Regions from separate parts of the Streptomyces sp. NPDC102259 genome, predicted to be linked through region 1. Evidence: riboswitches for the same ligand, from Rfam matches in the RefSeq annotation. Region 1 holds a riboswitch; each other region holds the start of a gene.

The links. Region 1 has a riboswitch for cyclic di-AMP ahead of ACIRPU_RS16435 (M23 family metallopeptidase). Riboswitches for the same ligand answer to the same signal wherever they lie in the genome.
Region 2: it holds a riboswitch for cyclic di-AMP, as region 1 does, so the genes downstream of both, ACIRPU_RS31305 (transglycosylase SLT domain-containing protein) here and ACIRPU_RS16435 (M23 family metallopeptidase) in region 1, are expected to answer to the same signal.
Region 3: it holds a riboswitch for cyclic di-AMP, as region 1 does, so the genes downstream of both, ACIRPU_RS09265 (M23 family metallopeptidase) here and ACIRPU_RS16435 (M23 family metallopeptidase) in region 1, are expected to answer to the same signal.
Region 4: it holds a riboswitch for cyclic di-AMP, as region 1 does, so the genes downstream of both, ACIRPU_RS27740 (transglycosylase family protein) here and ACIRPU_RS16435 (M23 family metallopeptidase) in region 1, are expected to answer to the same signal.

Annotation. Positions count from the first base shown of each region.
Region 1 covers NZ_JBIWMA010000006.1:21,088-28,198, forward strand. The annotation lists gene ACIRPU_RS16430 (aldo/keto reductase) at 1-598, opposite strand, end outside; gene ACIRPU_RS16435 (M23 family metallopeptidase) at 774-1,796, opposite strand; cyclic di-AMP (ydaO/yuaA leader) riboswitch at 1,804-1,972, opposite strand; tRNA gene ACIRPU_RS16440 (tRNA-Met) at 2,285-2,358, opposite strand; gene ACIRPU_RS16445 (dihydrofolate reductase family protein) at 2,430-3,557, opposite strand; gene ACIRPU_RS16450 (MarR family transcriptional regulator) at 3,671-4,195, shown strand; gene ribA (GTP cyclohydrolase II) at 4,328-4,969, shown strand; gene ACIRPU_RS16460 (NUDIX domain-containing protein) at 4,956-5,711, opposite strand; gene ACIRPU_RS16465 (DUF4406 domain-containing protein) at 5,708-6,100, opposite strand; gene ACIRPU_RS16470 (DeoR/GlpR family DNA-binding transcription regulator) at 6,132-6,965, opposite strand; gene ACIRPU_RS16475 (N(5)-(carboxyethyl)ornithine synthase) at 7,021-7,111, opposite strand, start outside.
Region 2 covers NZ_JBIWMA010000017.1:30,922-38,032, reverse strand. The annotation lists gene ACIRPU_RS31310 (HAD family hydrolase) at 1-701, shown strand, start outside; gene ACIRPU_RS31305 (transglycosylase SLT domain-containing protein) at 832-1,305, opposite strand; cyclic di-AMP (ydaO/yuaA leader) riboswitch at 1,309-1,536, opposite strand; gene ACIRPU_RS31300 (polyprenyl synthetase family protein) at 2,169-3,179, shown strand; gene ACIRPU_RS31295 (outer membrane lipoprotein carrier protein LolA) at 3,405-4,685, shown strand; gene ACIRPU_RS31290 (ATP-binding cassette domain-containing protein) at 4,832-5,950, shown strand; gene ACIRPU_RS31285 (ABC transporter permease) at 5,996-6,874, shown strand; gene ACIRPU_RS31280 (flavodoxin family protein) at 6,990-7,111, opposite strand, start outside.
Region 3 covers NZ_JBIWMA010000003.1:125,799-132,909, reverse strand. The annotation lists gene ACIRPU_RS09280 (GNAT family N-acetyltransferase) at 1-387, opposite strand, end outside; gene ACIRPU_RS09275 (HPr family phosphocarrier protein) at 566-847, shown strand; gene ACIRPU_RS09270 (GntR family transcriptional regulator) at 1,074-1,769, opposite strand; gene ACIRPU_RS09265 (M23 family metallopeptidase) at 1,958-2,701, opposite strand; cyclic di-AMP (ydaO/yuaA leader) riboswitch at 2,716-2,884, opposite strand; gene ACIRPU_RS09260 (M16 family metallopeptidase) at 3,087-4,475, opposite strand; gene ACIRPU_RS09255 (pitrilysin family protein) at 4,472-5,821, opposite strand; gene ACIRPU_RS09250 (DNA topoisomerase (ATP-hydrolyzing) subunit A) at 6,092-7,111, shown strand, end outside.
Region 4 covers NZ_JBIWMA010000013.1:182,371-189,481, reverse strand. The annotation lists gene eno (phosphopyruvate hydratase) at 1-821, opposite strand, end outside; gene ACIRPU_RS27740 (transglycosylase family protein) at 1,164-1,880, opposite strand; cyclic di-AMP (ydaO/yuaA leader) riboswitch at 1,884-2,070, opposite strand; gene ACIRPU_RS27735 (transglycosylase family protein) at 2,275-3,300, opposite strand; gene ACIRPU_RS27730 (cytochrome P450) at 3,506-4,792, opposite strand; gene ACIRPU_RS27725 (nucleoside triphosphate pyrophosphohydrolase) at 4,963-5,958, opposite strand; gene ACIRPU_RS27720 (SurA N-terminal domain-containing protein) at 6,038-6,682, opposite strand; gene ACIRPU_RS27715 (glycoside hydrolase domain-containing protein) at 6,883-7,111, opposite strand, start outside.

The DNA of each region.
Region 1 (7,111 bases):
CGAGGTCCTGGAGGCCACCCTCGTAGGTGTCGCGGGAGACCAGGTTGTAGTGGGGCTGGAGGGCGACGTACCGGGCCAGGCCCTCGCGGTCGGAGAACTCCAGGGACTCCTGGAGCCGCTCGGGCGAGATGTTGGAGGCGGCGATGTGCCGGACCTTGCCCGCCCGCACCAGCTCGTCGAGCGCGCCGATGATCTCGTCGACGGGCACCTCGGGCTTGTCGAAGTGCGTGTAGTAGAGGTCGATGTGGTCGGTGCCCAGACGGCGGAGCGAGGCGTCGGCGGCGGCCTTGATGTTGTCGGCGGACAGACCGGGGAACTCGGGGTGCTGGCTCACCTTGGTGGCGATCACGACGTCGTCGCGGTTGCCCCGGGCCCGCACCCACCTGCCGATGATGGTCTCGGACTCACCACCGCTGTTGCCCTCTATCCACGCCGTGTAGGAGTCGGCGGTGTCGACGAAGTTGCCGCCTGCGGCCGCGTAGGCGTCGAGTACGGCGAAGGAGGCGCTCTCGTCGGCGGTCCAGCCGAAGACGTTGCCGCCCAGGGAGAGCGGGAAGACCTCGAGGTCGGAGGAGCCGAGCTTGCGAAGAGAAGTCATGCTTCGTCTCAACGGGCGCCGACGGCCCGCCCATTCCGGACGTGACGCGAAGAACATGTGAACAGCGCCTGTGAACGGCACGGACCGGCAGCCCCGACGCACAGACCGGCAGCCCCGACGCGCGGGGCGTCGGGGCTGCCGGGGTGGATCAGGGTGTCCGCGGGAGCGGAACCGCTCAGGGGTTGAGGCCCTTGCCGCGCAGCCAGGCCGCCGGGTCGATGCCGTCGGCGCTGCCGCCGGGGTGGACCTCCAGGTGGAGGTGGGCGCCGGTGACGTTCCCGGTCGCGCCCACGCGGCCGATCACATCACCGGTGGCGACCTTCTGGCCGACGCTGACGCTGATCGACGACTGGTGGCAGAACCACAGCTCGGTGCCGTCGTCCAGGGTCAGGATGGTGCGGTAGCCGTAGGAACCGGCCCAACCGGCCTCGGTGATGGTCCCGCTGTGGACGGCCTTGATGAGCGTGCCCGTCGGCGCGGCGAAGTCGAGACCCGTGTGGTAGCCGGAGGACCAGAGGGAACCGGCCTGGCCGAACGTCGAGGTGATGGTGTACGAGGAGGTCGGCAGCGTGTACTGCTTGGCCAGCTCGGCCAGGCGCGCGGCCTCGGCCTTCGCGGCGGCTTCCTCGGCGGCCTTCTTCTTGGCGGCGGCGGCCTTGGCCTCCGCCTCCTTCTCGGCCTTGGCGGCGGCGTCGGACTCGGCCTTGGCCGCTGCCGCGAGGGCCTTGACCTCGACCTGCGACTGCTGCGACTCGGCCTGCGCCATGATCCGGCTGCGCAGCGCCTCGCCGGCGTCGGAGACGCTCTCCTGGGTGTCCACGGCGGCTTCGGAGCCGAAGCTGGCGAGGGCCGGGGCGGCTTCCGGGGCGGGCTCGTCGTCGGAGATGAGTGAGCCCACGTTGGGCAGGTCGGGCATCGAGATGGAGACCGGCGCCTTGCCGGTGTTGGCGCTGGCCATGCCGCCCGCGCTGACGGCGGCTATGACGCCGACGCCGAGGACGGTGGAGCTGCGGGCGAATCCGCCGCCGCGCTGCTTGGCGACGCGGTGCTTGCCGCGTACCGGGCGGGTGGACTCCGCGGTGGGGTTCCACTCCTCCCACGGGCCCTCGTCGGTGCGGTAGCCGCCGTAGCCGAAGGTCTCGGTGGATGGCTGGCTGGGCGCGTACGGGGCCTCGGGGGCAGGCGGGTTGGACGCCACGCGGGCGCACTCCTTTCCTTCCGTCGCCTACCGGGTTAGCTGACGGGTTCGGAGCGGGAAGGTCTCCTACGCGCGTATACCGGTCGTGGACTCTGCGAGTTCACGACGGCTTCCGCGTGATTCACCCCAAGGTGGTGGTTCCCCGGTTCCCTTGCGGGATTCGGCACGTGCCGCACGGAGCCGACTCTGGTGCCGGCTGGGACGACCGCGCTGCGTTATCGAACGTTAATAGACCCGGGGGTGGGTTTCCAAGCCGTTCCTCTTGATCAACAACATTTCTGGCCTGGACTTTTAGGCCAGCAGCGGTGAAAAACGGGCGAGTTGACCACGCCTCGGCATGCCCCGGAAACGCTTCATCAGTCACAGGAGCGCTGATGGTGACTCAGTTGTTATGCACAGGGCGGTCGTCCGGTCACCAAGAGTGAGGGAGGGTCCGACGAAACGCCGAAGGCCGGAACCCTTTCGGATTCCGGCCTTCGGTTCATCAGTAGCGGGGACAGGATTTGAACCTGCGACCTCTGGGTTATGAGCCCAGCGAGCTACCGAGCTGCTCCACCCCGCGGCGATGAACACAACTGTACGCCATCAGCGGGGCGGAAAGCACACCGGTTGATCCACGGGGCCCCAGCCGCCTCAGAGGAGGTGGCGGTTCGGCTCCTTCGCCCGTTCCTCGTACTCCGGGAGGACGAGGACGTCGACGCCCCGGGCCACCAGCAGACCGGTCCCGTCCGCCTCCTTGACGAAGGTGTCCGGCTCGCGCCAGGCCGTGACCACCCTGCGCACCCCCGCGTCGAGGATGAGGCGGGCGCAGGGGGCCGGGCGGGAGGAGCGGCGGGCGCACGGTTCGAGGCTGCTGTAGACGGTGGCCGTGGGCAGCCGGGGGTCGGCGGGGTCGAGCTTCGCGAGGGCGGCCTCCTCGGCGTGCACGACCGGGTCGCCGGCCTCGCGGGAGTGGCCGCGGGCCAGCTCCGTGCCGTCGGCGGCCACGATCACCGCGCCGACGCTGAAGGCGGTCTCCGACGGCGGGCAGTCGGCCGCGAGTGCGCAGGCGAGGGCCAGCCAGTGCCGGTCGGCCGCGGCGGGCAGCGGTCCGGCGCCGGGGGCGGTGGGCTCGTAGCGGTTCAGGACGATGTCCTCGATGCGCCGGGTCTCCACCAGGCGCAGGCGTCCGCCCTGGTAGCCGCCGGGCCCGAAGAGGCGGGGCGCGGCCGGGTCGCCCACGAACAGCGGGGCGAGGACCAGCTGGAGTTCGTCGGCGAGGCCCTCCCGGAGCAGCTGGGTGTGGATCGTCCCGCCGCCCTCGACCATGAGGCGGCGCACCCCGCGCACGTCGTGGAGGTGTTCGAGGAGACGGCGCCAGTCCAGTTCGGGGCCGAGCGGGACGGCGTCCGCGGCGATGCCCAGCGCGCGGACCCGTTCGGCGCCCTTGTCCGTCGTGTACACGACCTTCTCGCCGCCCGTGTGCCAGAAGTTCGCCGCCGGGTCGAGGTCGCCGGAGCCGCTGACGGTGACCTTGAGGGGGTACGGCGGCCGTCCGGCGGCCACGCGGGCGGCGCGGCGCTCCGGGGAGTTCACGAGGAGCCGTGGGTTGTCTGCGCGGATCGTGCCGGCGCCGATGAGGATGGCGTCCACGGAGGCGCGTACCTCGTCGACGCGGTCGAAGTCGGCGCGGCTGGACAGGAGCAGGCGCTCGGGCGTGGTGTCGTCCAGGTAGCCGTCGAGGGAGACGGCTGCGGACAGCAGGACGTACGGGTACGGCATCGAGCGGCTCCCGGGGCTCGGTCCGACGGCGGTTCGACGGCGGTCTGGCAACGGTTCGACAGCAGCCTGACGGCGGACTTGGTTCAAGTTTGAAACAAACCTACACTGGGTGCATGACGACTCGCTGGCTCACCCCCGAGGAGCAACGCGCCTGGCGCGCGTTTGTCGCCGGTTACCTCCTCCTCGACGACGCGATCGACCGGCAGCTCCAGCAGGAGGCCGGCATGCCCCACCTGTACTACTCCATCCTCGCCAACCTCTCCGACATACCGGAGCGGCGTCTGCGGATGACGGAGCTGGCGGAGCGGCTGAAGATCACCCGCAGCCGGCTGACCTACGCGGTGTCCCGGCTGGAGAAGGACGGGCTGGTGCGGCGCGAGGACTGCCCGCGGGACAAGCGCGGCAGCGTCGCGGTCCTGACGGACGAGGGCATGACGGTGCTGGAGAACGTGGCGCCCGGTCATGTCGAGACGGTCCGCGCGGCCCTCTTCGACCGGCTCACCCCCGAGCAGGTGGGACAGCTGGAGGAGATCTTCACGCAGGTCGCGCGCGGGTTCCAGGAGAACGACGGCGCCGAGACGGCACCCGAGGACCTCCCATGGCGCCGGCGCTCGTCCCCGTGCTCCGGAACCTCGTGAGCGGGGTCGCAAAGCAGTTGCTTCAAATTTAAAGCATGGGGTAGGGTCTCGATTCGTTGGATCTGCTTCAAATCTGAAGCACAAGTCGGCCCGGTGCCGCCTTGCCACCGTCCTCCGGACCCGGGAGACCGCATGCCCGACACCCCCGCCGCCACCCCGCGCGCCCGCGTCCGGGTACCGCTGCGCTTCCCCGACGGCTACTCCGTCGACGCCGAACTGGTCACCTTCCACGGCCTCGCCGACGGCCAGGAGCACATCGCCGTCGTCCTCGGCGAGCAGGCGCCCGGGGCCACCCCCCTGGTCCGGCTGCACTCCGAGTGCCTGACCGGTGACGTCTTCGGCTCCGCCCGCTGCGACTGCGGGCCCCAACTGCGCGAGGCGGTCGAGCGCATAGCCGCGACCGGCGGGGTCCTGCTCTACCTCCGCCAGGAGGGCCGCGGCATCGGCCTCTACAACAAGCTCGACGCGTACGCCCTCCAGGACCAGGGCCTGGACACCTACGAGGCGAACGCCGCGCTCGGCCTGCCCGAGGACGACCGCGACTACACGGCCGCCGCCCAGATGCTGCGCGCCCTGGGCATCACGAGCCTGGACCTGCTGTCCAACAACCCCGACAAGGCAGGCCAGTTGCGGGACCTGGGCATCGACGTCCACGACCGTGTCCCGACGGGCGTCTTCACGACCCCGCACAACGTCCGCTACCTGCGCGCGAAGGTCCTCCAGACGCAGCACACGCTGCCCCTGGCCGACCTCACCGGGCTCAGCGTGGGCTGACCCCCGGCGGCCCGAACGGGCCGTCCAGCGCGGCCCATTGGAGCAGCATGATGGTCTTCGCGTCGGCGATCGCGCCGGTGCGGACCAGGTCGAGGGCCTCGGCGAAGGGGAGTTCGACCACGGTGATGTCCTCGCCCTCGGCCGCCACGCCCGCCGTGTCGGCACCGGGGGCGGAGGCGTCGTAGGGGGCGGCGAAGAAGCTGAGGCGCTCGGTGACCGAACCGGGGCTCATGAACGCGTCGAAGACGTGCTCGACGTCGTGCACCGCCCGTCCGGTCTCCTCGGCCGCCTCGCGGCGGATCGCCTCGCGCGGGTCGTCGCCGTCGAGGAGCCCGGCCGCGGCCTCCAGCAGCATGCCGTCCGGATGTCCGTTGACGTACGCGGGCAGCCGGAACTGCCGGGTGAGCAGGACGGTACGGCGCTCGGGATCGTAGAGCAGGATCGTGGCGCCGTCGCCCCTGTCGTACGTCTCGCGCTGCTCGCGGCTCCAGTGGCCGTCGCTGTGCCGGTAGTCGAAGGTGGTGCGGCGCAGGACGGACCAGTCGCAGGCCAGGACCTCGACGTCGAGGACGCGGACCCGGTCGTTGCCGGTGAGGTCGCGTCCGTGGCGGTCGAGTCCGGTACGGCCACGGGGGTCCGGGACGTCGATGCCGGGGGTACCGGACCTGCCGGGAGCGGGCCGGGACGAGGCGTCGTGGGAGCCGGACACGGGGGCGGGCGAGGTGTCGACGTGGTCGGTCATCGGCGGCCTTCGAGGAGGGTGGCGGCGGCGTCGGCGGTGCGGGCGTCGGGGATGTCGGCGAGGTCGGTGTGGACCGGCTTGCCCTGGGCGCGGGCCCGCTCGGTCATGCGGTCCGCGCCCTGCGACGGACCGCCGATGCGCAGGACCGCGTCGCAACGGTCCAGCAGGCGTTCGGCGACCGGGTGGAAGAGTTCGTCGAAGAGCGGGTCGCCGGGGGCGGCGCCGCCCGCCACCTCCAGCAGGGGCAGCGCGAGAGCCTCGCCGGTGACGGGCAGATGCCCGGCGCGGAACAGGACGAGGGCGGCCTCGTTCATGTCCCTCACATGGGCCGCGAGCTTCGCGGGGTCGTCGCCGGTGCCCGAACGGTACGGGCCGGCGACCAGGATCATCAGCGGTTTCACGGGGTCTCCTGGGGCGGTTTCAGGCCAGCTGGGTCTCGACGCCCGCTTCACGCAGGGCGTCCAGGGTCTGCGGGCCGCCGGGATGGGTGGCGGGGTCCGCCGCGGCGGCGTCGGTGACGAAGGAGTGCACGGCGTCGAGCGGGGCGACCTGGCTGAAGGCGCGGACGCCCAGCTTGGTCGCGTCGGCGACGGCGACCGTACGGGCCGCCTGGCCGAGTCCCGCCTGCTTGACGGCCGCGTCCTCGAGGGAGAACTCCGACCAGCCGTGCACGGCGTGCACTCCGCCGATCGACATCACGAACACGTCGAAGGCCAGGGACTCCAGGGTGCGCAGGGCCAGCGGCCCGACCAGGGACCGCTCACCGGGGCGGGACCGGCCGCCGACGACCAGCAGGTCGATGCCGGGACGGTCGGCCAGCCGCAGGGCCGCCTGCAGACTGAGCACGGCGACGGTCAACGGGCCCCGCGCGGCGAGGTGTTCCGCCACGTGCACGGTCGTGGTGCCGGCGTCCAGCAGCACCCGTGACCCCGGCTCGACGAGTGCGGCGACGGCCGCGCCGAGCCGGTCCTTCGTCGCCGCCTGCCACGCCTGGCGGGCCTCGAAGCCCCCGCCCTCCTCACGCGGCCGCCCGGCGACGGCCCCGCCGTGCACCCGCCGCACCAGCCCCTGCCGCTCCAGCACGTCGAGGTCCCTGCGCACGGTCATCTCCGAGACCCCGAGCCGCTGAGCGAGCTCGGCGACGGAGACCCGCGTCTGCCCCTGGCCATGCCCTTGGTCCTGGCCGTGCCCCTGGTCCTGGCCGTGCCCCTGTACGAGGCGAAGGGTCAGGTCGAGACGGTCTGCGACATCCATGACCACATTTCTACCATGCCGATGTTCGAATGAACATCGACATGTTCACCCAGGCCTATGAGCTCAGCGGAGCCACCGGGACCTCGGGAACATGCGGATAGTCGGCCGACCGGTGCTGGAAGGAGAGGATCTTCGGGTTCTGGACG
Region 2 (7,111 bases), on a different contig from region 1:
TGGCGGCCGCCGGGGCACGTCACCTGGTGGTGACGGGACGGCCCGCGCCTCGGGTGCGCCCGCTGCTCGACCGGCTGCACAGCAGGGGGCTCGCGGTGTGCGGGCAGGGCGCGCAGTTGTACGACGCCGGCGCGGACCGTCTGCTGTGGTCGGTCACCCTGGACCGGGAGCTGGCCGAGACCGCGCTCGGCAAGATCGAGGCGGAGGTCGGCCAGCTGTACGCGGCCGTCGACCAGGACGGGGTCGACGGGCTGACGCTCATCGAGCCGGGCTACCGGATGCCGCACCCGACGCTGCCCGCCCTGCGCGTCGGCCGGCGCGACGACCTGTGGTGCGAGCCGATCAGCAAGGTGCTGCTACGCCATCCCACGTTGTCCGACGACGAGTTGGCGTCGACGGCCCGCTCGGTGGTGGGTTCGCTGGCCACGGTCACCATGTCGGGGCCGGGCACGGTCGAGCTCCAGCCCTGCGGGATCACCAAGGCGACGGGTCTGGCCCTGGCCGCCGAACACCTGGGGCTGCGGCCCGAGGACACCATCGCCTTCGGGGACATGCCCAACGACATCCCGATGTTCGACTGGGCGGCTCGTGGCGTAGCCATGGCCAACGCCCATCCGGAACTCAAGGCGGTGGCCGACGAGGTGACGACGTCGAACGAGGACGACGGCGTGGCCGTCGTCCTCGAACAACTGTTTCCATAACCGCTACCGGCTACCGGCTACCGGCTACCGGCTACCGGCTACCGGCTACCGGCCACCGACGCCGGCTACCGGCGGACGGCCACCGGCACCGCGACCGGCTGCCGATATCGGCGACCGGTCGGCGGGACGGTCAGTACGCGCCGAACACGTTGTCGATCGAGCCGTAGCGCGCGGCCGCGTAGTTGCAGGCGGCGGTGATGTTCGCGACCGGGTCGTAGGAGTCCCACGACGTGCCGTTGACGTGGTAGGCGCGGAAGGTCGGGTCGATGACCTGGAGCAGCCCCTTGGACGGGATGCCCGCGGCCGCGTTGGAGTCCCAGAGGTTGATGGCGTTGGGGTTGCCGGAGGACTCGCGGATGACGTTGCGGTAGATGCCGTTGTACGTCCCCGGGATGCCGTGCTGGCCCATGACCTGGAGGGAGGCACGGATCCAGCCGTCGAGGTTGTTGGCGTAGCCGAGGCTGGTGGCCGTGGAGACGGCCGGGGTCGCCGCGGAGGCGGTGGTCGCCCCGAGGACGGGAAGAGCGAGCACGGCCGCGCCGGTGGCGGCGACGGCGAGCGTGCGGACGAAACGGTTGCGGCGCGTCTGAGCGGCAGCGGGCATGACGATTTTCCTCTCCGGCGCCTGCGAGGTGAGCTGTCGGGTTCGGGCGGGAGCTGCCCGGTCGCGTCCTGACGGTCGCGGCTTGACCCCAAGCCGTCCCGGCTGTCCGAAAAGTCTTGGTTATCCAAGACATCCGGAAAATCCGTTTCGGCGACTTACCTGGTTCCCCCGCTCCTGCCGAGCGGTATCGATGGGTGTTCGGGCGGCGGCAGGATTCGGCGTTCCACCCGACAGGCCGGGAACGTATGCGAGAGCACATGTCCGAAACAAGTACCGGATTCACAGATCACCCCTATTGACCTTGGTCTGTGACCTATGAGGTGCTTGATCCTTTGTGGGTGCAAACCTTCAACTTGCTTGAGGGGTGCGGAGAATCGGTGAAGGACGAGGTCGGGTCGGATCCCCCTGGGGGGTGAGCCAAGTCACCAGCATTCACAAGAGCGGCGAATCGGGCATTAAACCCAAGTCGTTGTTAAAGGACCGGCAATGGACCGCGGGGGAGAATCGCCTGCCGTCGCGCCCGACGCGCGCGGGGGAGGCTGAAGAGAATGCGTGATCGTCGTCACGTGGGGAGAGGGCGGCCGGGCCCGTCGGCCCGACGGGTGCCGCGGTCCGGGACATGAATCTCCGCTTCCCGGAAACTCTCTCCATGTCCGCTCATATGAGCTGATCGAAAACATATCGGGCGGGATCCGATAGCGCCTGGCCTGCGGGGCGCCGCCCGGGCGAGTCCATTCGAGCCTGCGGGACGTGGGGGCTATCGGTGATCGAAACGTGACCGGATACGCTGACTTGAGTGATGGCAGAGACCTATCGACAAACCGCGTAATCGCCAGTAGACACCAGCAGACAGGAGACCCCTCGTGACCGTCGTCGGGCCGTTCGGGCTGAGCGTGCGGGACCAGGCTCTGGAAGCCGATGTCCAGGCCGGATTGGCGGCTGTCGAGGAAGGCTTGCTCGAGGCCACCAAGAGTGAGGTCCCGTTCATCACGGAGGCCGCCCAGCACCTCGTACGCGCGGGCGGGAAGCGGTTCCGGCCGTTGCTCGTGATGCTCGCGGCGCAGTTCGGCGACCCCTACGCGCCCGGCATCGTGCCGTCGGCCGTCGTGGTGGAGCTGACCCACCTGGCCACGCTGTACCACGACGACGTGATGGACGAGGCGGCCGTGCGGCGCGGGGTGTCCAGCGCGAACACCCGCTGGGGGAACTCCGTCGCCGTCCTCACGGGTGACTTCCTCTTCGCCCGCGCCTCCCACATCCTGGCCGACCTCGGGCCGGAGGCGGTGCGGGTGCAGGCCGAGGCGTTCGAGCGGCTGGTCACCGGGCAGATCCTGGAGACCGCGGGTCCGACGGACGGACGGGACCCGGTCGACCACTACCTCGACGTGCTCGGCGGCAAGACGGGCTCGCTGGTCGCGGTGGCCTGCCGGTTCGGGGCGATGATGTCCGGCGCCGACGAGACGGTCGTCGACGTGCTCACGCAGTACGGCGAGCGGCTCGGCGTCGCCTTCCAGCTGGCGGACGACGTCCTGGACATCGCCTCCGACTCGCACGAGTCGGGCAAGACGCCGGGCACGGACCTGCGCGAGGGCGTTCCCACGCTGCCCGTGCTGCGGCTGCGGGAGCGGGCGGCGCGGCTGTCGCTGCCCGAGGACATCGCCCTGTGCGAGCTGCTGGACTCCGACCTGACCGACGACGCCCGGCACACCGAGGCGCTGGAGGCGCTCAGGGCCCACCCGGCGCTGGAGCAGGCCCGCCGGGACACCGTGCGGTACGCGAAGGAAGCGCGGTCCGCGTTGGCGCCGTTGCGGGAGTGCGACGCGAAGGCGGCGCTGATGGAACTCTGCGACGCGGTGGTCCACCGGGCGGGCTGACCCCAGCGACCCCTACGGGTCGGATGCCGGCTCGTCACCTTTGTGTCATACCGCAGGCGTACGGGAGTTGAGCCCTCGGGCTGACGCTTACCCGTGGTCGATTTGGTCAGATGGGAACCACGGAAAACACCACTCCTCACCGATTCGGGTGAGAATGGCGGCTTGGGGTGGGGACGTTCAGGCGCGAGATGACCAGCCGCCGCCGACGACGGAGGTAAGGCACACATGGCACCGAAGGCATCCGACGACACCACCACCGGCGGGGAGTCGACCGCCGGAGAGGCCGACGACCTGCGCCTCGGACGGCGCAAGGCCGCACGGTACATCGTCCCGGTCACCGTGATCGGTGTCGCGGCGGCGACGATCGGGCTGGTCCCGGCGCTCGCCGACTCCGGCGACCCCGACCTGCCGAAGATCACCGCACAGCAGCTCCTCGACAAGATCGCCGCTTCGGACGTACAGCAGCTGTCCGGAACGGTGAAGATCAGCACCGATCTCGGGCTGCCCGACCTCGGCGGTCTGGAGAGCGGGCTCCTCTCGGGAGCCACCGGGCAGGGCGGCGACGGCTCGTCCGCCGATCCGTCCACCAAGCTCACCGAACTCGCCGCCGGCACGCACACCCTGCGCGTCGCCGCCGACGGCCCGGACCGGCAGAAACTCTCGCTGCTGGAGAACGCGGCCGAGTACAGCGTCATCCACAACGGCAAGGACGTGTGGGGGTACGACAGCGCCTCCAACGAGGTCTACCACTCGACCGCCGACGAGAGCTCCGGCAAGGGTTCCGGGAAGGCGGAGACCCCGGTCCCCGCCACGCCCAAGGAGCTCACCGAGGACGCTCTGAAGGCGGTCGACGACACGACCTCCGTGACCGTCGACGGCACCGTCCAGGTCGCCGGCCGTGACGCCTACAAGCTGCTGGTCAAGCCGAAGCAGTCCGGTTCCACGGTCGGCGCGATCAGTGTGGCCGTCGACGCGAAGACGGGCCTGCCGCTGAAGTTCACGCTGACCCCGGCGAGCGGCGGCGCGGCCGTCGTGGACGCCGGCTTCACCCAGGTCAGCTTCGCCAAGCCCGCCGCGTCCACCTTCGACTTCACCGCCCCCAAGGGCGCGAAACTCACCGAGGGTGACGAGGCCGGGGAGTCCGCCCCCAGGCACTCCGAGAAGTCCGACGACCTCGCGAAGGGTCTCGACGGCGTGGAGGGTCTCGAAGGCGTGGAGGGCGTCGAGGGCCCGGACGGCCTCGACGGGCTCAACGTCCTCGGCGAGGGCTGGACGTCCGTGGCCGTCTTCGACACCGGCGGCGAGGGCATGCCCTCGGGCGCGGAGGCCGGCGGCGACCTCGGCGGCTTCCTCGGTTCCTTCGGCGACAAGGTGACCGGCAAGTTCGGCTCCGGGACCGTCTTCTCCACCCGCCTGATCAACGCCCTGATGACGGACGACGGCAAGGTCTACGTCGGCGCGGTCACCAAGGACGCCCTGGTGAAGGCGGCGAACGCGGCGAAGTAGGCCGGCGGTCGAAGCGTGCGAAGTGATCGAGCGGTGAATGATGAAGCGGTGAAGTGACGAAGTGACGAAGCGGTGGAGCGGGTGAAGTAGGGCAGAGGCCGGCCTCCGGACACCGGAGGCCGGGAAGCCGGAGGGGGAGCGAGCCGATGGGGGAGTCAGTAGGGGAGCCCGTCCCGGAGTCGGTACGGGGGCCCGTCCCGGAGGCGGCGCGGGAGCCCGTCCCGGAGTCGGCACGAAAGCCCGTGCCGGAGTCCACGGTGTCCGAGCGGGAGCCCGTGCCGGAGTCCACGGAGCCTGTGCGGGAGCCCGTGCCGGAGTCCGGGGACGACGGCGCCGTCATCCACACCCGCGGCCTCACCAAGCGCTACCGCGGTGGACAGCTCGCCGTGGACGGCCTCGACCTGACCGTCCCGGCGGGCAGCGTCTTCGGCTTCCTCGGCCCCAACGGCTCCGGCAAGACCACCACCATCCGCATGCTGATGGGGCTCATCGAACCCACGGCCGGCTCGGCCCGCGTCCTGGGGCAACCCATGCCGCGGGCCGCGCGTGCCGTGCTGCCCCACGTCGGGACCCTCATCGAGGGCCCCGCCCTGTACGGCTTCCTCTCCGGCCGCGACAACCTCCTCCGCTACGACGCCGCCGACCCGACCGCCGATCCGCGCACCCGGCGTGCACGGGTCTCGGCGACGCTGGACCGGGTGGGTCTGACGGCCGCCGCCGCCAAGAAGGCGAAGGCGTACTCCCTCGGCATGAAGCAGCGCCTGGGCCTCGCCGCCGCCCTTCTCCAGCCCCGTCGGCTGCTCGTCCTCGACGAACCGACCAACGGCCTGGATCCGCAGGGCATGCGGGAGATCCGCTCGCTGATCCGGGAACTGGCCGCGGAGGGCAGGACCGTCTTCCTCTCCTCGCACCTGCTCGACGAGATCGAGCAGGTGTGCACGCACGCGGCGGTGATGGCACAGGGCCGACTGCTCGTCCAGGGCCCGGTGGCCGACCTCGCCGCGGGAACGCGCGGCCGACTGGTCGTGACGACCCCGGACCCGGCGGACGCGGCCCGGGTGCTGAAGGAACAGGGGGCGGACGACGTGGTCCTCGGTGAGGACCGCGTGACTGCCGAGGCCCCGCCCCCGGACCGCGATCTCGCCGATCTGAACGCCGCGCTGGTGACGGCGGGCGTCCGCGTCCGCGGCTTCGCCGTCGAGCGGGCCTCCCTGGAGGACGCGTTCGTGGCTCTCACGGGGGAGGGATTCGATGTCGCGGGCTGACACGTGGACGACCGTAAGGGAACGCCGGCACCGGCAGCAGCACCGGTGCTGACACCGGCGCGGACGGCGAACTGGACCTGGACCTTCGGGCTGCTCCGCAGCGAACTGCTGACCACCTTCCGGCGCTGGCGCACCCTCGCGCTGCTGGGCGTGCTGGCGGCCGTGCCGATCCTGGTCGGGATCGCCGTGAAGATCGAGACGGGCGACGGCTCGTCCGGCGGACGCGGCGGCGGGGGAGGGGGTGGTGGCGAGGGCCCGGCGTTCATCTCCCAGGTCACCAACAACGGCCTGTTCCTGGTCTTCACCGCACTGGCCGTGACCCTGCCGTTCTTCCTGCCGATGGCGATCGGTGTCATCGCGGGCGACTCGATCGCCGGCGAGGCGAACGCGGGCACGCTCCGCTACCTGCTCGTCGCCCCGGCCGGCCGCACCCGACTGCTGCTGGCCAAGTACGCGACCGTCATGATCTTCTGCCTGGTGGCCACGCTCGTGGTCGCGCTCTCGGCGCTGACGGTCGGGGCGCTGCTCTTCCCGCTGGGCGACCTGACGACGATCTCCGGCACTCGGATCGGCTTCGGCGACGGGCTGCTACGGGCATTGCTGATGGCCCTGGTCGTCGCCGCCTCCCTGACCGGCGTGGCGGCGCTCGGGCTGTTCGTCTCCACCCTCACCAGCAGCGGCATCGCGGCGATGGCGACGACGGTGGGCCTGTTGATCACGGTCCAGATCCTCGACCAGATCCCCCAACTGCACGCCTTGCAGCCGTACTTCTTCTCCCACCACTGGCTGTCCTTCGCCGACCTGATGCGCGAGCCGGTCTACTGGGACGACCTGGAGAAGAACCTCGGCCTCCAGGCCCTGTACGCGGCCGTCTTCGGCTCGGCGGCCTGGGCGCGCTTCACGACGACGGACATCACGGCGTAGGTGACCACGTGCAGGTCACCACGCGTAGGTCACCACGCGTAGGACGTCAGGCAGGTCACCACGCGTAGGACGTCAGGCGTAGGCCTCGCCTCGGTTCTCAGCGGCTTTCAGGTTCTCAGCGGCTTTCGTAGCGGGTCTCGTACAGGAAGCGGGCCCTCGGGGCCTCGCCCGCGAAGAACGTCTTCGCGCGGGTCAGCGCCTCCGTGTCCCCGAGGACGTCGCCGGGCTTGCTGCCGT
Region 3 (7,111 bases), on a different contig from region 1:
GGAGGCGACGCCCCTGCCCTGGTGGGCGTCCTGCACGAGGAACGCGACCTCGGCCTCGTCGGCCGGCGCCGAGGCTGCCATGCCGTCGGCACCAATGCGGTCATAGCGTACGGTGGCGATGAACTCGCCGCCGACCGTGGCCGCGAGTCCCACCCGGTCCACAAAGTCGTGGTGCGTGAAGCGGTGGACGTCCTTGTCGGACAGGCGCGGGTAGGGCGCGAAGAAACGGTAGTACTTCGACTCGTCCGAAACCTGCTCGTAGAAGCTGACCAGGCGCTCGGCGTCATCGATGGTGATGGGGCGGATGCGCGCGGTGCCGCCGTCGCGCAGCACCACGTCGGCCTCCCAGTGGGCGGGGTACTCGTGCCGGTCCGACGCGCTCTGCATGGGGCCCAGAGTACGGCTCGCGTACGACAACGGCGCGAGGCAGTCTGTGGAGGACGCACGTCGGATCGAGGCCGCGATCCGACGTCCACGTCGGGAGGGGACCACACGACCCCTCCCTCACTCGCTTCACGTGTGGAACACTGGTCTAGACAACCTGAACACTGAAGGGCAGCATCACATGGCTGAGCGCCGCGTCAACGTCGGCTGGGCCGAGGGCCTTCACGCCCGCCCCGCTTCCATCTTCGTCCGGGCCACCACGGCCGCAGGTATCCCGGTGACGATCGCCAAGGTCGACGGCAACCCCGTCAACGCGGCCTCCATGCTGGCCGTTCTCGGCCTGGGCGCCCAGGGCGGCGAGGAGATCGTCCTCGCCTCCGAGGCCGACGGCGCGGACGCGGCCCTCGACCGGCTGGCGAAGCTGGTCGCCGAGGGTCTCGAGGAGCTCCCCGAGACCGTCTGAGCGCGCAGCCCTCTGTGCGCCCGAGCCGACGCCGCTCTCGCGGACGCGGTCGCGCGTCGTCGGGGTTGCTCAATTGACGGTGGCGGTGTTCGTCACTTCTAAAGTGCCGTCCCGCTGACCCCGAAGGGCTCGTCCGAATTATCGGGCGAGCCCTTCGCATTTCCCCTTACGGGCAGCAGAAATAATCCCCCGCGAATTATCCCCCTCTTTGTATACGGCCCCCGTGTTAATGCCGCAGACCCGTCATGTTTACGGGAGGTTGCGAAGTCCTCACACGGTCGGCGCGCTCGGGGCCGCCGGAAAAGCGCAGCCGGTGCGCGGACGTCGCGCGCTCCGTGTGCAGCGCCGTGATCGCCCGCGCGCGCTCGCCGTCGCCGCGCGCCACCGCGTCCACGATCGCGCCGTGCTCCGCCCAGGACTCCACGGGGTTGGCCGGCGCCTCCACCGCGTACATCCAGGCGATCTTGTGGCGGAGCTGAGTGAGCATCGACGTCAGGGCATGGCTTCCGGAGGACTGGGCGAGGGTCTCGTGGAACCAGCTCCCCAGGGAGCGCAGATCCTCGCTGTTGCCCCGCCTGGCCCGCTCCTGGCCCAGCCGGACGAGTCCGCGCAGCACCTTCAGATGGGCCTCGGTGCGCCGCTGGGCGGCCCGGGAGGCGCCGAGCGGCTCCAGGAGCATGCGCATCTCCAGCAGGTCCGCCGCCTCCTGCTCGGTCGGCTCCGCGACGCACGCGCCCGCGTGCCGCCGCGTGACGACGAAGCCCTCGGCCTCCAGCGTGCGCAGCGCCTCGCGGACGGGGACGCGGGAAACGCCGTAGCGACGGGCGAGGAGTTCCTCGGTGAGGCGGCTGCCGCGCTCGTAGACACCCGCGACGATGTCGTCCCGAATGGCCGTGCACACCGAGTGCGCCGGAATACGCATGACGGACCTCCGCCTTAATCCCCGTGAAACGTCGACGATTGACGTGTGTTCCGTGACTCTATTGCAATCAGCGGGAATTTCCGATGGCGGGCCGGAATCCAGGGATATTTTTTGGACAGCAGGGTCTCGGAAACGGCGAAAGCCCCGGCCGGGAGGGCCGGGGCAAGACGATCTGTCGCCGAGGGTCGTCAGACGTTCACACCGTGGTTGCGGAGGTACGCGACCGGGTCGATGTCCGAGCCGTACTCCGCGGTGGTGCGGGCCTCGAAGTGCAGATGCGGGCCGGTGACGTTGCCGGTGGCGCCGGACAGGCCGATCCGCTCGCCCGGGGTGACCGTCTGGCCCACCGACACCGCGAGGGACGACAGGTGACCGTACTGGGTGTAGGTCCCGTCGTTCATCTTGATCACGATCTGGTTGCCGTAGGACCCGCCCCAGCCGGCCTCGACCACGGTGCCGGAGCCGACCGCGTGCACGGAGGTGCCGCTCGCGGCGTGGAAGTCGATGCCGGTGTGGCTGCCGGAGGACCACAGCGAGCTGCTGGCCTGGTAGCCGGTGGAGACGTAGGAACCGGTGATCGGCGACACGAAGGTGTTGAGGCGCTTGCGCTCGGCGTCGCGGGCGGCACGCACGCGTGCCTCGCGCTCCTCCACGGCCTTCTTCGCGGCGGCCTGGCGGGCGGCCTCCTCGAAGGCCGCGTGCTTCTGCACGGCGACCTGGTCGTCGATCTGCTCGGCGACGGACTCGCCGGCGGCGACGACGGGGATCAGCCCGGTCTGCTCGGGGGTGGGCTCGGCGGCGAAGGCCGGGGTGGAGGCGACGGTGGCCATGACACCGGTGGTGGTGAGCGCCGCGATGCCCGCAGCGCGGACGCTGGTGCGCTGCATCCGGCTGGGCCGACGGTGCTTGCCGGTGGCGCAGGTGAACGCCATGAAGTTGGGGGTGTCCTTTCCTTCCCTCTCGCCTACCGGGTTAGCTGACGGGTTCGGAGCAGGAAGGTCTCCTACGGACCCCCTCGCGTTCACGCGCGGGCGTCCGATTCACCCCAGGGACTTCACAAGTGGGTCCCCGGCTCCCCTGGCTCGCGCCATACGGGGACTCGGCGATGACTGTCCGGTGCCGCGGCTGCGGCGCACTGCCTGACGAACAGCCCGGATGACGCTAAGCGGCGCGGGTTTCAATCCTCAAACGGATCCCGGCTTTTGTAGCGCATCCCACAGGGCAGACAGGCAACCTCCGCATCAATTCGGACATGCGGAGGCCCTGGTGACGCTTTCGTCGACCAGGGCCCCCACACGCGTGTGCCGTTGCCGGGAACTACTCCGCGGACACGACCTTGACCTCGCCGATGCCGAGGGCCTCGACCGGCTCCTTGATCTGGGCCGCGTCGCCGACGAGGACGGTCACCAGCCGGTCCACCGGGAAGGCGTTCACGGCCGCCGCGGTGGCCTCCACCGTGCCGGTCGCGGCCAGCTGCCGGTACAGCGTGGCCTGGAAGTCGTCCGGCAGGTGCTGCTCGACCTGGTCGGCCAGCGTGTCGGCGACGGCCGCGGCGGTCTCGAACTTCAGCGGCGCCACACCGACCAGGTTCTGCACGGCGATGTCACGCTCGGCGTCGGTCAGCCCCTCGGCTGCGAGGGTGCGCAGCACCTTCCACAGATCGTCCAGAGCGGGACCGGTGTTCGGGGTGTCGATGGACCCGCTGATGGCGAGCATCGCGGCGCCCGAGCCGTCCGGGGCGGACCGCAGGACCTGCCCGAACGCGCGGACACCGTAGGTGTAGCCCTTCTCCTCGCGCAGGACGCGGTCCAGCCGGGAGGTGAGGGTGCCGCCGAGGCAGTACGTGCCGAGCACCTGCGCGGGCCACACACGGTCGTGCCGGTCGGCGCCGATCCGGCCGATCAGCAACTGCGTCTGGACGGCGCCGGGACGGTCCACGATGACGACCCGGCCGGTGTCGTCGGCGGTCACCGGCGGCACGGGCCGCGGCTCGGCCGAGGAGCCCGTCCAGGCGCCCAGGGTGTCGCCCAGAAGCGCCTCCAGGTCGACGCCGGTGAGGTCGCCGACGATCACGGCCGTGGCCGTGGCGGGACGGACGTGCTTCTCGTGGAAGGCGCGTACGGCCGCGGAGTCGATCTTCTCGACCGTCTCCGCGGTGCCCTGACGCGGGCGTGACATCCGCGCGGTGGCCGGGAACAGCTCCTTGGAGAGCTCCTTGGCGGCGCGCCGGGAGGGGTTGGCCAGCTCGTGCGGGATCTCGTCCAGGCGGTTGCGGACGAGGCGCTCGACCTCGCTGTCGGCGAAGGCCGGGGCCCTGAGGGCGTCGGCGAGCAGACCGAGGCCCTTGGGCAGGCGCGAGGCCGGCACTTCGAGGCTCAGCCGGACACCGGGGTGATCCGCGTGCGCGTCCAGGGTGGCGCCGCAGCGCTCCAGTTCGGCGGCGAACTCCTCGGCGGAGTGCTTGTCGGTGCCCTCGGAGAAGGCGCGCGCCATGATCGTGCCGACGCCGTCGAGGCCGGCCGGCTCGGCGTCCAGGGGCGCGTCGAGGAGGATCTCGACGGCGACGACCTGCTGGCCGGGACGGTGGCAGTGCAGCACGGTCAGGCCGTTGGCCAGCGCGGTGCGCTCGGGCGCCGGGAACGCCCACGGCTTGGCCTCGCCCGCCCGGGGCTGGGGGTGGAAGTCCATCGTGGCGAGCTCGGTCACCGGGCCGCCTCCTCGTTCTCGTCCTGGTCGGCGGGGGCTTCGGCGGCGGTCGGCTCGTAGACGAGCACCGCGCGGTTGTCGGGGCGCAGGCGGGCCTTGGCGACCTCCCGCACCTCCTCCGGCGTGACGTCCAGCACGCGCTGGACGGCGGTGAGGGCGAGCTGCGGGTCACCGAACAGGACGGCGAACCGGCACAGTTCGTCGGCGCGGCCGGCGACCGTGCCGAGCCGGTCGAGCCACTCGCGCTCCAACTGCGCCTGGGCCCGCTCCATTTCCTCGGCCGTGGGGCCCTCCTCGGCGAACCGGGCGAGCTCCTCGTCGATGGCGGCCTCGATGACGGGCACCTCGACGTCGCCGGACGTCTTGACGTCCAGCCAGCCCAGGGAGGGCGCTCCGGCGAGCCGCAGCAGGCCGAAGCCGGCCGCGACGGCCGTACGGTCGCGGCGCACCAGCCGGTTGTAGAGGCGGGAGGACTCGCCGCCGCCGAGGACGGTGAGCGCCAGGTCGCCGGCGTCGCACGCACGCGTGCCGTCCTCGGGCAGCCGGTAGGCGGCCATCAGCGCACGGGCCGGCACCTCCTCCTCGACGACCTCGCGCAGCTGCTCGCCGATGACGTCGGGCAGGCCGCCGTCACGGGGCGCGGGCTTGCCGTCGTGGCCGGGGATGGAGCCGAAGTACTTCTCGACCCAGGCGAGGGTCTGCTCCGGGTCGATGTCGCCGACCACGGAGAGGACCGCGTTGTTGGGCGCGTAGTACGTGCGGAAGAACGCGCGCGCGTCCTCCAGGGTCGCCGCGTCCAGGTCGGCCATCGAGCCGATCGGCGTGTGGTGGTAGGGGTGGCCGTCCGGGTAGGCGAGGGCCGTCAGCTTCTCGAAGGCCGTGCCGTAGGGGACGTTGTCGTAGCGCTGACGGCGCTCGTTCTTGACGACGTCGCGCTGGTTCTCCATCGACTCGTCGTCCAGCGCGGTGAGCAGCGAGCCCATGCGGTCGGCCTCCAGCCAGAGGGCGAGCTCCAGCTGGTGGGTGGGCATGGTCTCGAAGTAGTTCGTGCGCTCGAAACTGGTGGTGCCGTTGAGCGAGCCGCCGGCCCCCTGGACCAGCTCGAAGTGGCCATTGCCCTTGACCTGGCCCGAGCCCTGGAACATCAGGTGCTCGAAAAGGTGAGCAAGACCCGTACGCCCCTTGACTTCGTGGCGTGAACCGACGTCGTACCAGAGGCACACCGCCGCGACGGGGGTCAGGTGGTCCTCCGAGAGCACCACGCGCAGGCCGTTGGCCAGACGGTGCTCGGTCGCTGTCAGGCCCCCGGAGCCTGCCTGGGCTGTGGCCGTGTGACCCATGGGCATGTACGTCCCTTCCGATCGCGGACGCGGTCGTCGAAACCGCGGTTTTCCTGCCGGTCCTGCCACTGTATGCAAGCGTGCGGACGGTCCGCGAAGTTCCCGGGCGACATACGCCGAGAGCGAGATCGCGTAGCCTGCGGGCAGCCGTGGAGGAGATGCCTCTGCGTTCGGGCCGGACTGCCGACGCCAGGTCCTCGCCCGCGCTGTCAGTGCCACGGTCCACAATGGTCCGCGTCAGATCCCGTATCACGCCCCAGCAAGGAGCCGGCAGCGATGGCCCGCCGCAGCACGAAGACCCCGCCGCCCGACGACTCGTACGAGGAGCGGATCCTCGACATCGACGTCGTCGACGAGATGCAGGGCTCCTTTCTCGAGTACGCGTACTCGGTCATCTACTCCCGCGCCCTGCCGGACGCCCGTGACGGCCTCAAGCCGGTGCACCGCCGCATCGTCTACCAGATGAACGAGATGGGCCTGCGCCCGGAGCGCGGCTATGTGAAGTGCGCCCGGGTCGTCGGCGAGGTCATGGGCAAGCTGCACCCGCACGGCGACGCGTCGATCTACGACGCGCTGGTGCGGATGGCCCAGCCCTTCTCCATGCGGCTCCCGCTGGTCGACGGCCACGGCAACTTCGGTTCGCTGGGCAACGACGACCCGCCGGCCGCCATGCGGTACACCGAGTGCCGCCAGGCCGCGGCGACGAGCCTGATGACGGAGTCGATCGACGAGGACACGGTCGACTTCACGCCCAACTACGACGGCCAGGAGCAGGAGCCGGTCGCGCTGCCCGCCGCCTTCCCGAACCTCCTGGTCAACGGCGCGTCCGGGATCGCGGTCGGCATGGCCACGAACATGCCGCCGCACAATCTGGGCGAGGTCATCGCGGCCGCCCGCCATCTGATCCGCTTTCCCGGCGCGGATCTGGACGCCCTGATGAAGTACGTTCCGGGCCCCGACCTGCCCACCGGCGGCCGGATCGTCGGCCTCTCCGGCATCCGGGACGCCTACGAGAACGGCCGCGGCACGTTCAAGATCCGCGCCACGGTCTCGGTGGAGACCGTCACGGCCCGCCGCAAGGGTCTGGTCATCACCGAACTGCCCTTCGCCGTCGGGCCCGAGAAGGTCATCGCCAAGATCAAGGACCTGGTCGGCTCGAAGAAGATCCAGGGCATCGCCGACGTCAAGGACCTCACCGACCGCGCGCACGGTCTGCGCCTGGTCATCGAGATCAAGAACGGCTTCGTGCCGGAGGCCGTCCTGGAGCAGCTGTACAAGCTGACCCCGATGGAGGAG
Region 4 (7,111 bases), on a different contig from region 1:
TCCTCGTAGTACTCGGTCATCTCGGCGGCCGAGCGGGACTTGCCCTCGAACTCGTACTTGCCGTCCTTGTAGAACTCGGACGCGGCGACGTCGAGCGCGAGCGCGATCTGCTCGCCGGGGATGTAGCCGGCCTGCTTGATGGCCTCGATGATGAGGTCGAGGGCGGCGCGGTTGGACTCCAGGTTCGGGGCGAAGCCGCCCTCGTCGCCGAGGCCGGTGGACAGACCCTTGGTCTTCAGCACCTTCTTGAGAGTGTGGTAGACCTCGGCGCCCCAGCGCAGGGCCTCGGAGAAGGACTCCGCGCCGATCGGGGCGATCATGAACTCCTGGATGTCCACGTTGGAGTCGGCGTGCGAGCCGCCGTTCAGGATGTTCATCATCGGCACCGGCAGCAGGTGCGCGTTGGGGCCGCCCAGGTAGCGGAACAGCGGCAGGTCGCTGGCCTCGGAGGCGGCGTGCGCGACGGCGAGCGAGACGCCGAGGATGGCGTTGGCGCCGAGCGAGCCCTTGTTGTCGGTGGCGTCCAGGTCGAACATGGCCTGGTCGATCAGGCGCTGCTCGGTGGCGTCGTAGCCGACGAGCTCCGGGCCGATCTGCTCGATGACGGCGAGGACGGCCTTCTCGACACCCTTGCCGTGGTAGCGGTTCGGGTCACCGTCGCGGAGCTCGATGGCCTCGAAGGCACCGGTGGAGGCGCCGGACGGAACGGCGGCACGACCCGTGCTGCCGTCGTCGAGGCCGACCTCGACCTCGACCGTGGGGTTGCCTCGGGAGTCCAGGATTTCCCGGGCTACGACGACGTCGATGGACGGCACGAGCATCTCCTTCTTGGGATGTGACGCTGGTTGTGCGGGGCCCAGGGGCCTTGATGAGCCCTGGCTGGGCCTTGCGACTAGAGCCTAACCGCCCCGGGGCCGTCGGCAGCCGACCGACCGTCCCGTGGACAGACAGACCGTACCTATTGTTTCCGCCCGGAACAAAGGGGGTGGCCGAGAAAGGTCGACAGGAAGTGACGAACGGGCAAAGAGAAACCCCGCTCCGGTGCGTACGGGGGAACACGCACCGGAGCGGGGAGCCCGTGGGGACGGGGGGTGACCCTCACGAGGTCTTCAGTGTGCCGACCTCGGATGTGAGGGCGCTGTGGCTTCTCTTGGGGCCAGGTGTCACTTCAGGTGCAGCTGCTGGCCCGGGTAGATGAGGTCCGCGTCGACGACGATGTCCTTGTTCAGCTCGAACAGCTTCGCCCAGCCGCCCTTGACCTTGTGCTTCTCGGCGATGGAGCTGAGGGTGTCGCCCTTGACGACCTTGTACTCGCCGTCACCCTTCTTGACCTTCTTGCCGGTCGGGGTGGTGACCGTCTTGGAGGCGGCAGGGCGGTCGGTCGAGCGGGAGGCGCTCTGCTCCTCGGTGGAGCGGCTGCTGGTGCTGCCGCTGTTCGACGAGCTGGAGGAACCGGAGGAGCTGGACGAGCCGGAGCTCGAGGAGCCGGCGCTGCTGCCGTTGTAGGCGGCGCCGGACAGGCCGGTGCCGCAGACCGGCCAGGCACCCTTGCCCTGGCCCGCGAGGACCTTCTCGCCGATGGCTATCTGCTGGGACTTGGAGGCCTGGTCGGCGGTGGAGGCGTAGGCGGTGCCGCCGTACGCGGCCCAGGTGGACGCCGAGAACTGGAGGCCGCCGTAGTAGCCGTTGCCGGTGTTGATGGACCAGTTGCCGCCGGCCTCGCACTGGGCGACCGCGTCCCACTCGGAGGCGGTGGCGGCGGAGGCACTGCCGGCCGCCATGAGCGGGGCGGCGATGGCGACACCGGTGACGCCGGCGAGCGCGGCGACGCGGGTCGCCTTGGACGGGCGGCGGTGCTTGCCCTTGGCGGAAAACAGCATGGTGGATCCCCTCACCGACGCCTGCGAGGTGAGCTGTCGGGTTCGGGCCGTGTGAGTTGCCCGGCCACGTCCTCGCCCGCCGGAGCGCTGCTCCGTGGGAGGTGTGGCTTCACCCCGAGCCGTTCCGGTCAACCGACCGGCGCGGCACTTACCTTGGGTCCCCCGCTCCTGCCTACGGCGCTTGCGCGACGACTGTTCCCGGTTCGTCGCTGGCAGGATTCGGCGTTGCGACGGCCGGGGCTCGGGTTGCCGAGTGGCCTCGACCGTAGACACGCGATCGGCTGAATTTCAAAGACGATCAGGGCTTCTGAGACTCATCCCACACTTTCACCAAAAGGGACATTCGGTGTGAAGTGTGACGTGAACTCCCGCTGTTTTTCTTGGGCTTTGCGCCCTATTCCACCCCTGTGTCGAGGGTCTGACCGGCGGCGATGTCGCTCGGGTCGGCGCCGATGAGGCCCCTGTTCTCGGCATAGAGGGCGCGCCATCCGCCGTCGAGGCCAAGGGAGTCGGCGATGGACGCAAGGGAGTCGCCCTCCTGGACGACATAGGTGGCCGCGGCGTGCCGGCCGGCGGAGGCGGTGGTGGTGCCGTCCACGCCGGCGTCGGTCGCGCTCTTGGCCGTCGCCTCGTCGGCGGTGGTGCCACGGTGGCGGCCGGAGCCGAGGGAGCCGGTGTCGACGAGGCTCCAAGAGCCCTCATCCTGGCCGGAATTGTCTGAGTCATCCGCTTCTGGGGTCGCCGTGGGCGAGCCGTCGCCCGCCGATCCCTCACCCCGGCCGCCGGAACCGCCGGTCGAGCCGGAGCCATCCGTGGCAGCGGAGGAAGAGGACGAAGGGGAGGAAGCGGACGCCGAGGGCGAACCGGAAGAATCAGCGGACGAGCCGGATGAGTCGGACGATCCGGTCGAGGAGTCGCCGCTCGTCGAGGAACCCGAGGATCCGGACAAGCCCCGGGACAGGTCGGACAATCCGGAAGATCCAGAGGAGTCGGACGAGTCGGACGAGTCGTCCGCCACGCCGGTGTCCACGTTCAGCGCGCCGTTCTCCTGGGTGAGCCCGGAGGTCAGCCCACAGGTGCCCCACGCGCCGATCCCGTCGGCCGCGAGCACCTTCTGCGCCACGGCGATCTGCTGGCTGCGGCTGGCCAGGTCGGGGCTCGTCGCGTAGTCGAGGCCGCCGTACGCCTCCCAGTCCTTCTGGGTGAGGCTCAGGCCGCCGTACTCCCCGCCGCCCTCGTCGGCGCTCCATGAGCCGCCGGTCTCGCACTGCGCCACCTTGTCCCACACCGTGCCGTCGGCCGCGCTCGCGCCGGAGGCGGCGAGCAGCGGAATGGCGATGGCGGAGCCCGTCACTCCGGCCGCGACAAGGAGGGCCGGGGCCTGGCGGGGGCGACGGTGACGACCGTTCCCGGAGAGCATGCGAGGGGCCTTTCTCTGGACAGCACTGACCGGCGCGGCGGGTGAGACCGATGCTCCGCGCTGACGAGTGAACGTATCGGCAGACGATCACTTGTCACAAGTTAATGCCGCGCAGATCACGTGAAGATCACAGACTTGAGTGTTGGTCACCTTTGCTCCGCCGAACGGTCACACTCCGGCTGACGTCCGGTCAGACATGGACCGCTTATGAGCCGGAATGCACCGGAGTGAACTCGACCGGCAACGTCCGCAGTCCGCGCATGATGAGCCCGCCGCGCCACCTCAACTCGGCCGGATCCGCGGCCAGTCGAAGGTCGGGCAGCCGGGTCAGGAGGGTGGCGAGCGCGGTCTGGCCCTCCAGCCGGGCCAGCGGGGCGCCCAGGCAGTAGTGGATGCCATGTCCGTAGCCGAGGTGCTGATTGTCACGGCGGGACAGGTCGAGGGTGTCGGGGTCCGAGAAGCGCGCCGGGTCACGGTCGGCGGCCGCCAGCACCACGAGGACGGGGTCGCCCGGCGCGATGTCCTGCCCGCCGACGCTCAGCGGCTCGGTCGCGAACCGCCAGGTGGCGAGTTCCACGGGGCCGTCGTAGCGCAGGAGTTCCTCGACGCCGGTTTCCAGCAGGCCGCGGTCGCCGTCCTCCTCGGTGAGCGACCGCTGGAGGCGTCCGCGCTGCTCAGGGTGGGTGAGGAGGGCGTAGGTGCCGTTGCCGATGAGATTGACGGTCGTCTCGAAGCCGGCGAACAGCAGGATGAAGGCCATGGCGGCGGCCTCGTTCTCGGTGAGGTGCTCGCCGTGGTCCGAGGCGCGGATCAGACCGGAGATGAGGTCCTCGCCGGGAGCCGGGTCCGCGGGGAGCTCCGCGCGCTTGCGGTGGATGAGCTCCAGCAGGTAGCCGCGCATCTTCTTCACCGACCGCGCGACCCCGCCCCTCGGACCCCCGCCGTGCCGGATCATCATCCCCGCCCAGTCGCGGAAGTCGTCCTGGTCCTCGCGGGGCACGCCCAGGAGGTCGCAGATCGCGTAGATGGGGAGAGGAAAGGCGAAGTCGTGGATGAGGTCGGCCGTGCCCTCGGCGGCGAACCGGTCGATGAGCTGATCCGTCAGCTCCTGGACGCGGGGCGCGAACTCGGCGACCCGGCGGGGCGTGAAGGCCTTGCTGACGAGCCGTCGCAGCCGGGTGTGGTCCGGCGGGTCGATGTTGAGCAGATGCGTCATCAGCTCGGCCTTGCGCTCACCGGGGATGCCGGTCTTGCCCTTGGCATGCGCCGGTTCGTCATGATGCGCCGGGTTCTTGGAGAGCCGCTGGTCGGCGAGGGCCTGTTTCGCGTCGGCGTACCGGGTGACCAGCCAGGCCTCGACACCGCTGGGCAACACGGTGCGGTGCACGGGCGCGTTCTCGCGCAGCCAGGCGTAGGCGGGGTACGGGTCGGTCGCGAACTCCCAGGTGAAGAGTTCGGGAGCGGTGCTGTCTGGCTCGGGCTGCTCGGTCACCCCTTGACCGTAGCGGTGTCCTCGCCGCGCTCCGCGAGGGCCTTGCCCGCGCCGGGGTGCCCCCTGTCGGCGGCCTTGCGGCCCCCTCGTCGCCGTCGGCTGCGGCGGCGCGGGCCGGCATACCTCGGCGGCTTCGTCCTCGTGGCTCGGCGGATCAGGAACTCACCGTATTAACCATCGACCCCCTCGACACCGCGGATCGCGTCCCGGTACGCCCTGGCCGCGGCGCGCAGTGCCGCCTCCGGGTCGACGCCCTCCGATTCGGCTCGTGCCGCCAGGGCGAGCAGTTCGTAGCCGATGCCCTCGGCCGCCGGCAGCGGTACCTCGAGGCGTGCCGTGCGGGCCCGGGACACGAGCTTCGCCGCGAGGGCCAGTCCGGGCTGATGCAGGGGGACGCCGTCCGTCACCGACTCCCGCCGCTTCTCCGTCGCCTTCGTGCGCAGCCAGTGCTCCTTCACTTCCTCCGGGGTGGTGGCCGTGGCGTCGCCGAAGACATGGGGGTGGCGGTGGATGAGCTTGGCGACGATCGTGCCCGCGACATCGTCGACGGAGAACGGGGACTCCTCGTCCTCCTCGGCGATGCGGGCGTGGAAGACGACCTGGAGCAGCACGTCGCCCAGCTCCTCGCGGAGTTCGTCGTGGTCGCCGTCCTCGATCGCCTCGACCAGTTCGTACGACTCCTCGACCGCGTACTTCGCCAGGCCCTTGTGGGTCTGCCGGGAGGACCACGGGCACTCGACGCGGATCCGGTCCATGACCTGGACGAGGTCGAGAAGCCGGGCGCCGGGGAGGTCGTAGGAGGCGGGGAGCAGTTCCAGCTCGGGCATCGACACCCGGCCGGAGCCGGCCAGGCGGGCCAGGCCGTCGGTGAGGGCCGGTTCGCCCTCGCCGGTGGCCACGACCACGACCGTGCGGCCGCCGGCGCAGGCGGCGAGCAGCTCCTCTGCCGTCGGGGAGGTCTCCTCGACGGTGACGCCCGCATCCCGCAGATAGGGCAGCTGCGGATGCGCGCCGTCCGCGCACAGCACCCGGTCCGCCGTGCGCAGTACCTGCCAGGCGGGCCAGGACAGCAGGCCGGGGGCGACCCGGTGGCTGGTGGTGAGCAGGACGACGCGACCGGGGGCGTCGACCTCGGTGGGGGCGGCGGCGGAGCTGTTGGCGTTCACACCCCGAACGTAACCCACACCCGTCAGCGCCCCCGCGAGTTATCCACAGGCAGGACCGACCGGTCGTACGATCACACGGTCACGTCGTCTGCTGCGTCCCCGCCGCCGAGATCTCCCGTACCCAGGGCGTCTTCGCGTCGACGCGGGCGACCTTCTGCGCGTCCCAGTTCCCGTAGCGCGGGTTGAGGTCCACGTCGAGCGCCTTGGACGCCTTGGACAACGCGTTCCAGAAGGCGGGCTGGCTGGTGTTCGTGCCGAGCTCGGTGGCGAGTTTCTGGGCCTCCAGCTGGAGGCGGAGGTTCTCGTCGAGGCGCTGCGGCGGAATGCCGTACTGCTGGAGCCACGCCGCCTCCAGGCCCTTCGCCCCGCCCGCCTGCTGCTCCAGACCGGCCCGCATCTCCTGGACCTCCCGGCGGCTGACGCTGACGCCCGCGTCGTCCGCGGCGCGGTGCAGCACCTTGTCGAGGACCATGCCGTGCAGGGTGTCGCGGGCGAGGGAACCGGTCTGCGCGACGGCCTGCGCGTACTGGGCGTCGTCGGTGACCGCGGCCCGCTGGGCCGTGCGCACCTCGTTCACCCGGCTCTCCAGCTGGGCGACGGTGATCCGCTGGTCGCCCACGACGGCCGCCGCGCCAGGATGCGCGTCGTTCCCACAGGCGGCGAGGAGCGGGGCCGCCACGATCGCGGCGGACAGCAGGAGCGCGGTGCGACGACGGCGGTGCAAGGAAACCTCCCGAGGAGATTGTGCGACGGTGCACAAAGTCTTGCGGTGATCGATGGTAGGCAGTGGGGCGGCTGGGGCCAACCCATTCGACCAACGATTCACCAGGACTTCGGGCACCGCCGCGCCCGCTCGTCGCCCGCTCTTCGGTGCGAGGGCTCAGTCCCACGCGCGCGGGGCGGTCCTCGCGAGGCCGTTCCGGTTCAGCCGACGATGGCGACCGGGGCGTCCCACGTGTCGCGGTCCACGGTGATCGTGTAGCCGCCGCGGGTCTCCTTGCTGTTCACCAGGTACTGGTGACCGCGGCTGTGGTTGGTGTACTGGGTGGCGCCCCACGGCCAGTCGGTGGTCGTGGTGTCCTTCTTGTCCCACAGCGCGTACCAGAGGTTGCCCGGCAGGTCCGTCTTGTTCGTCGCGGTGGCGACGGCCTTG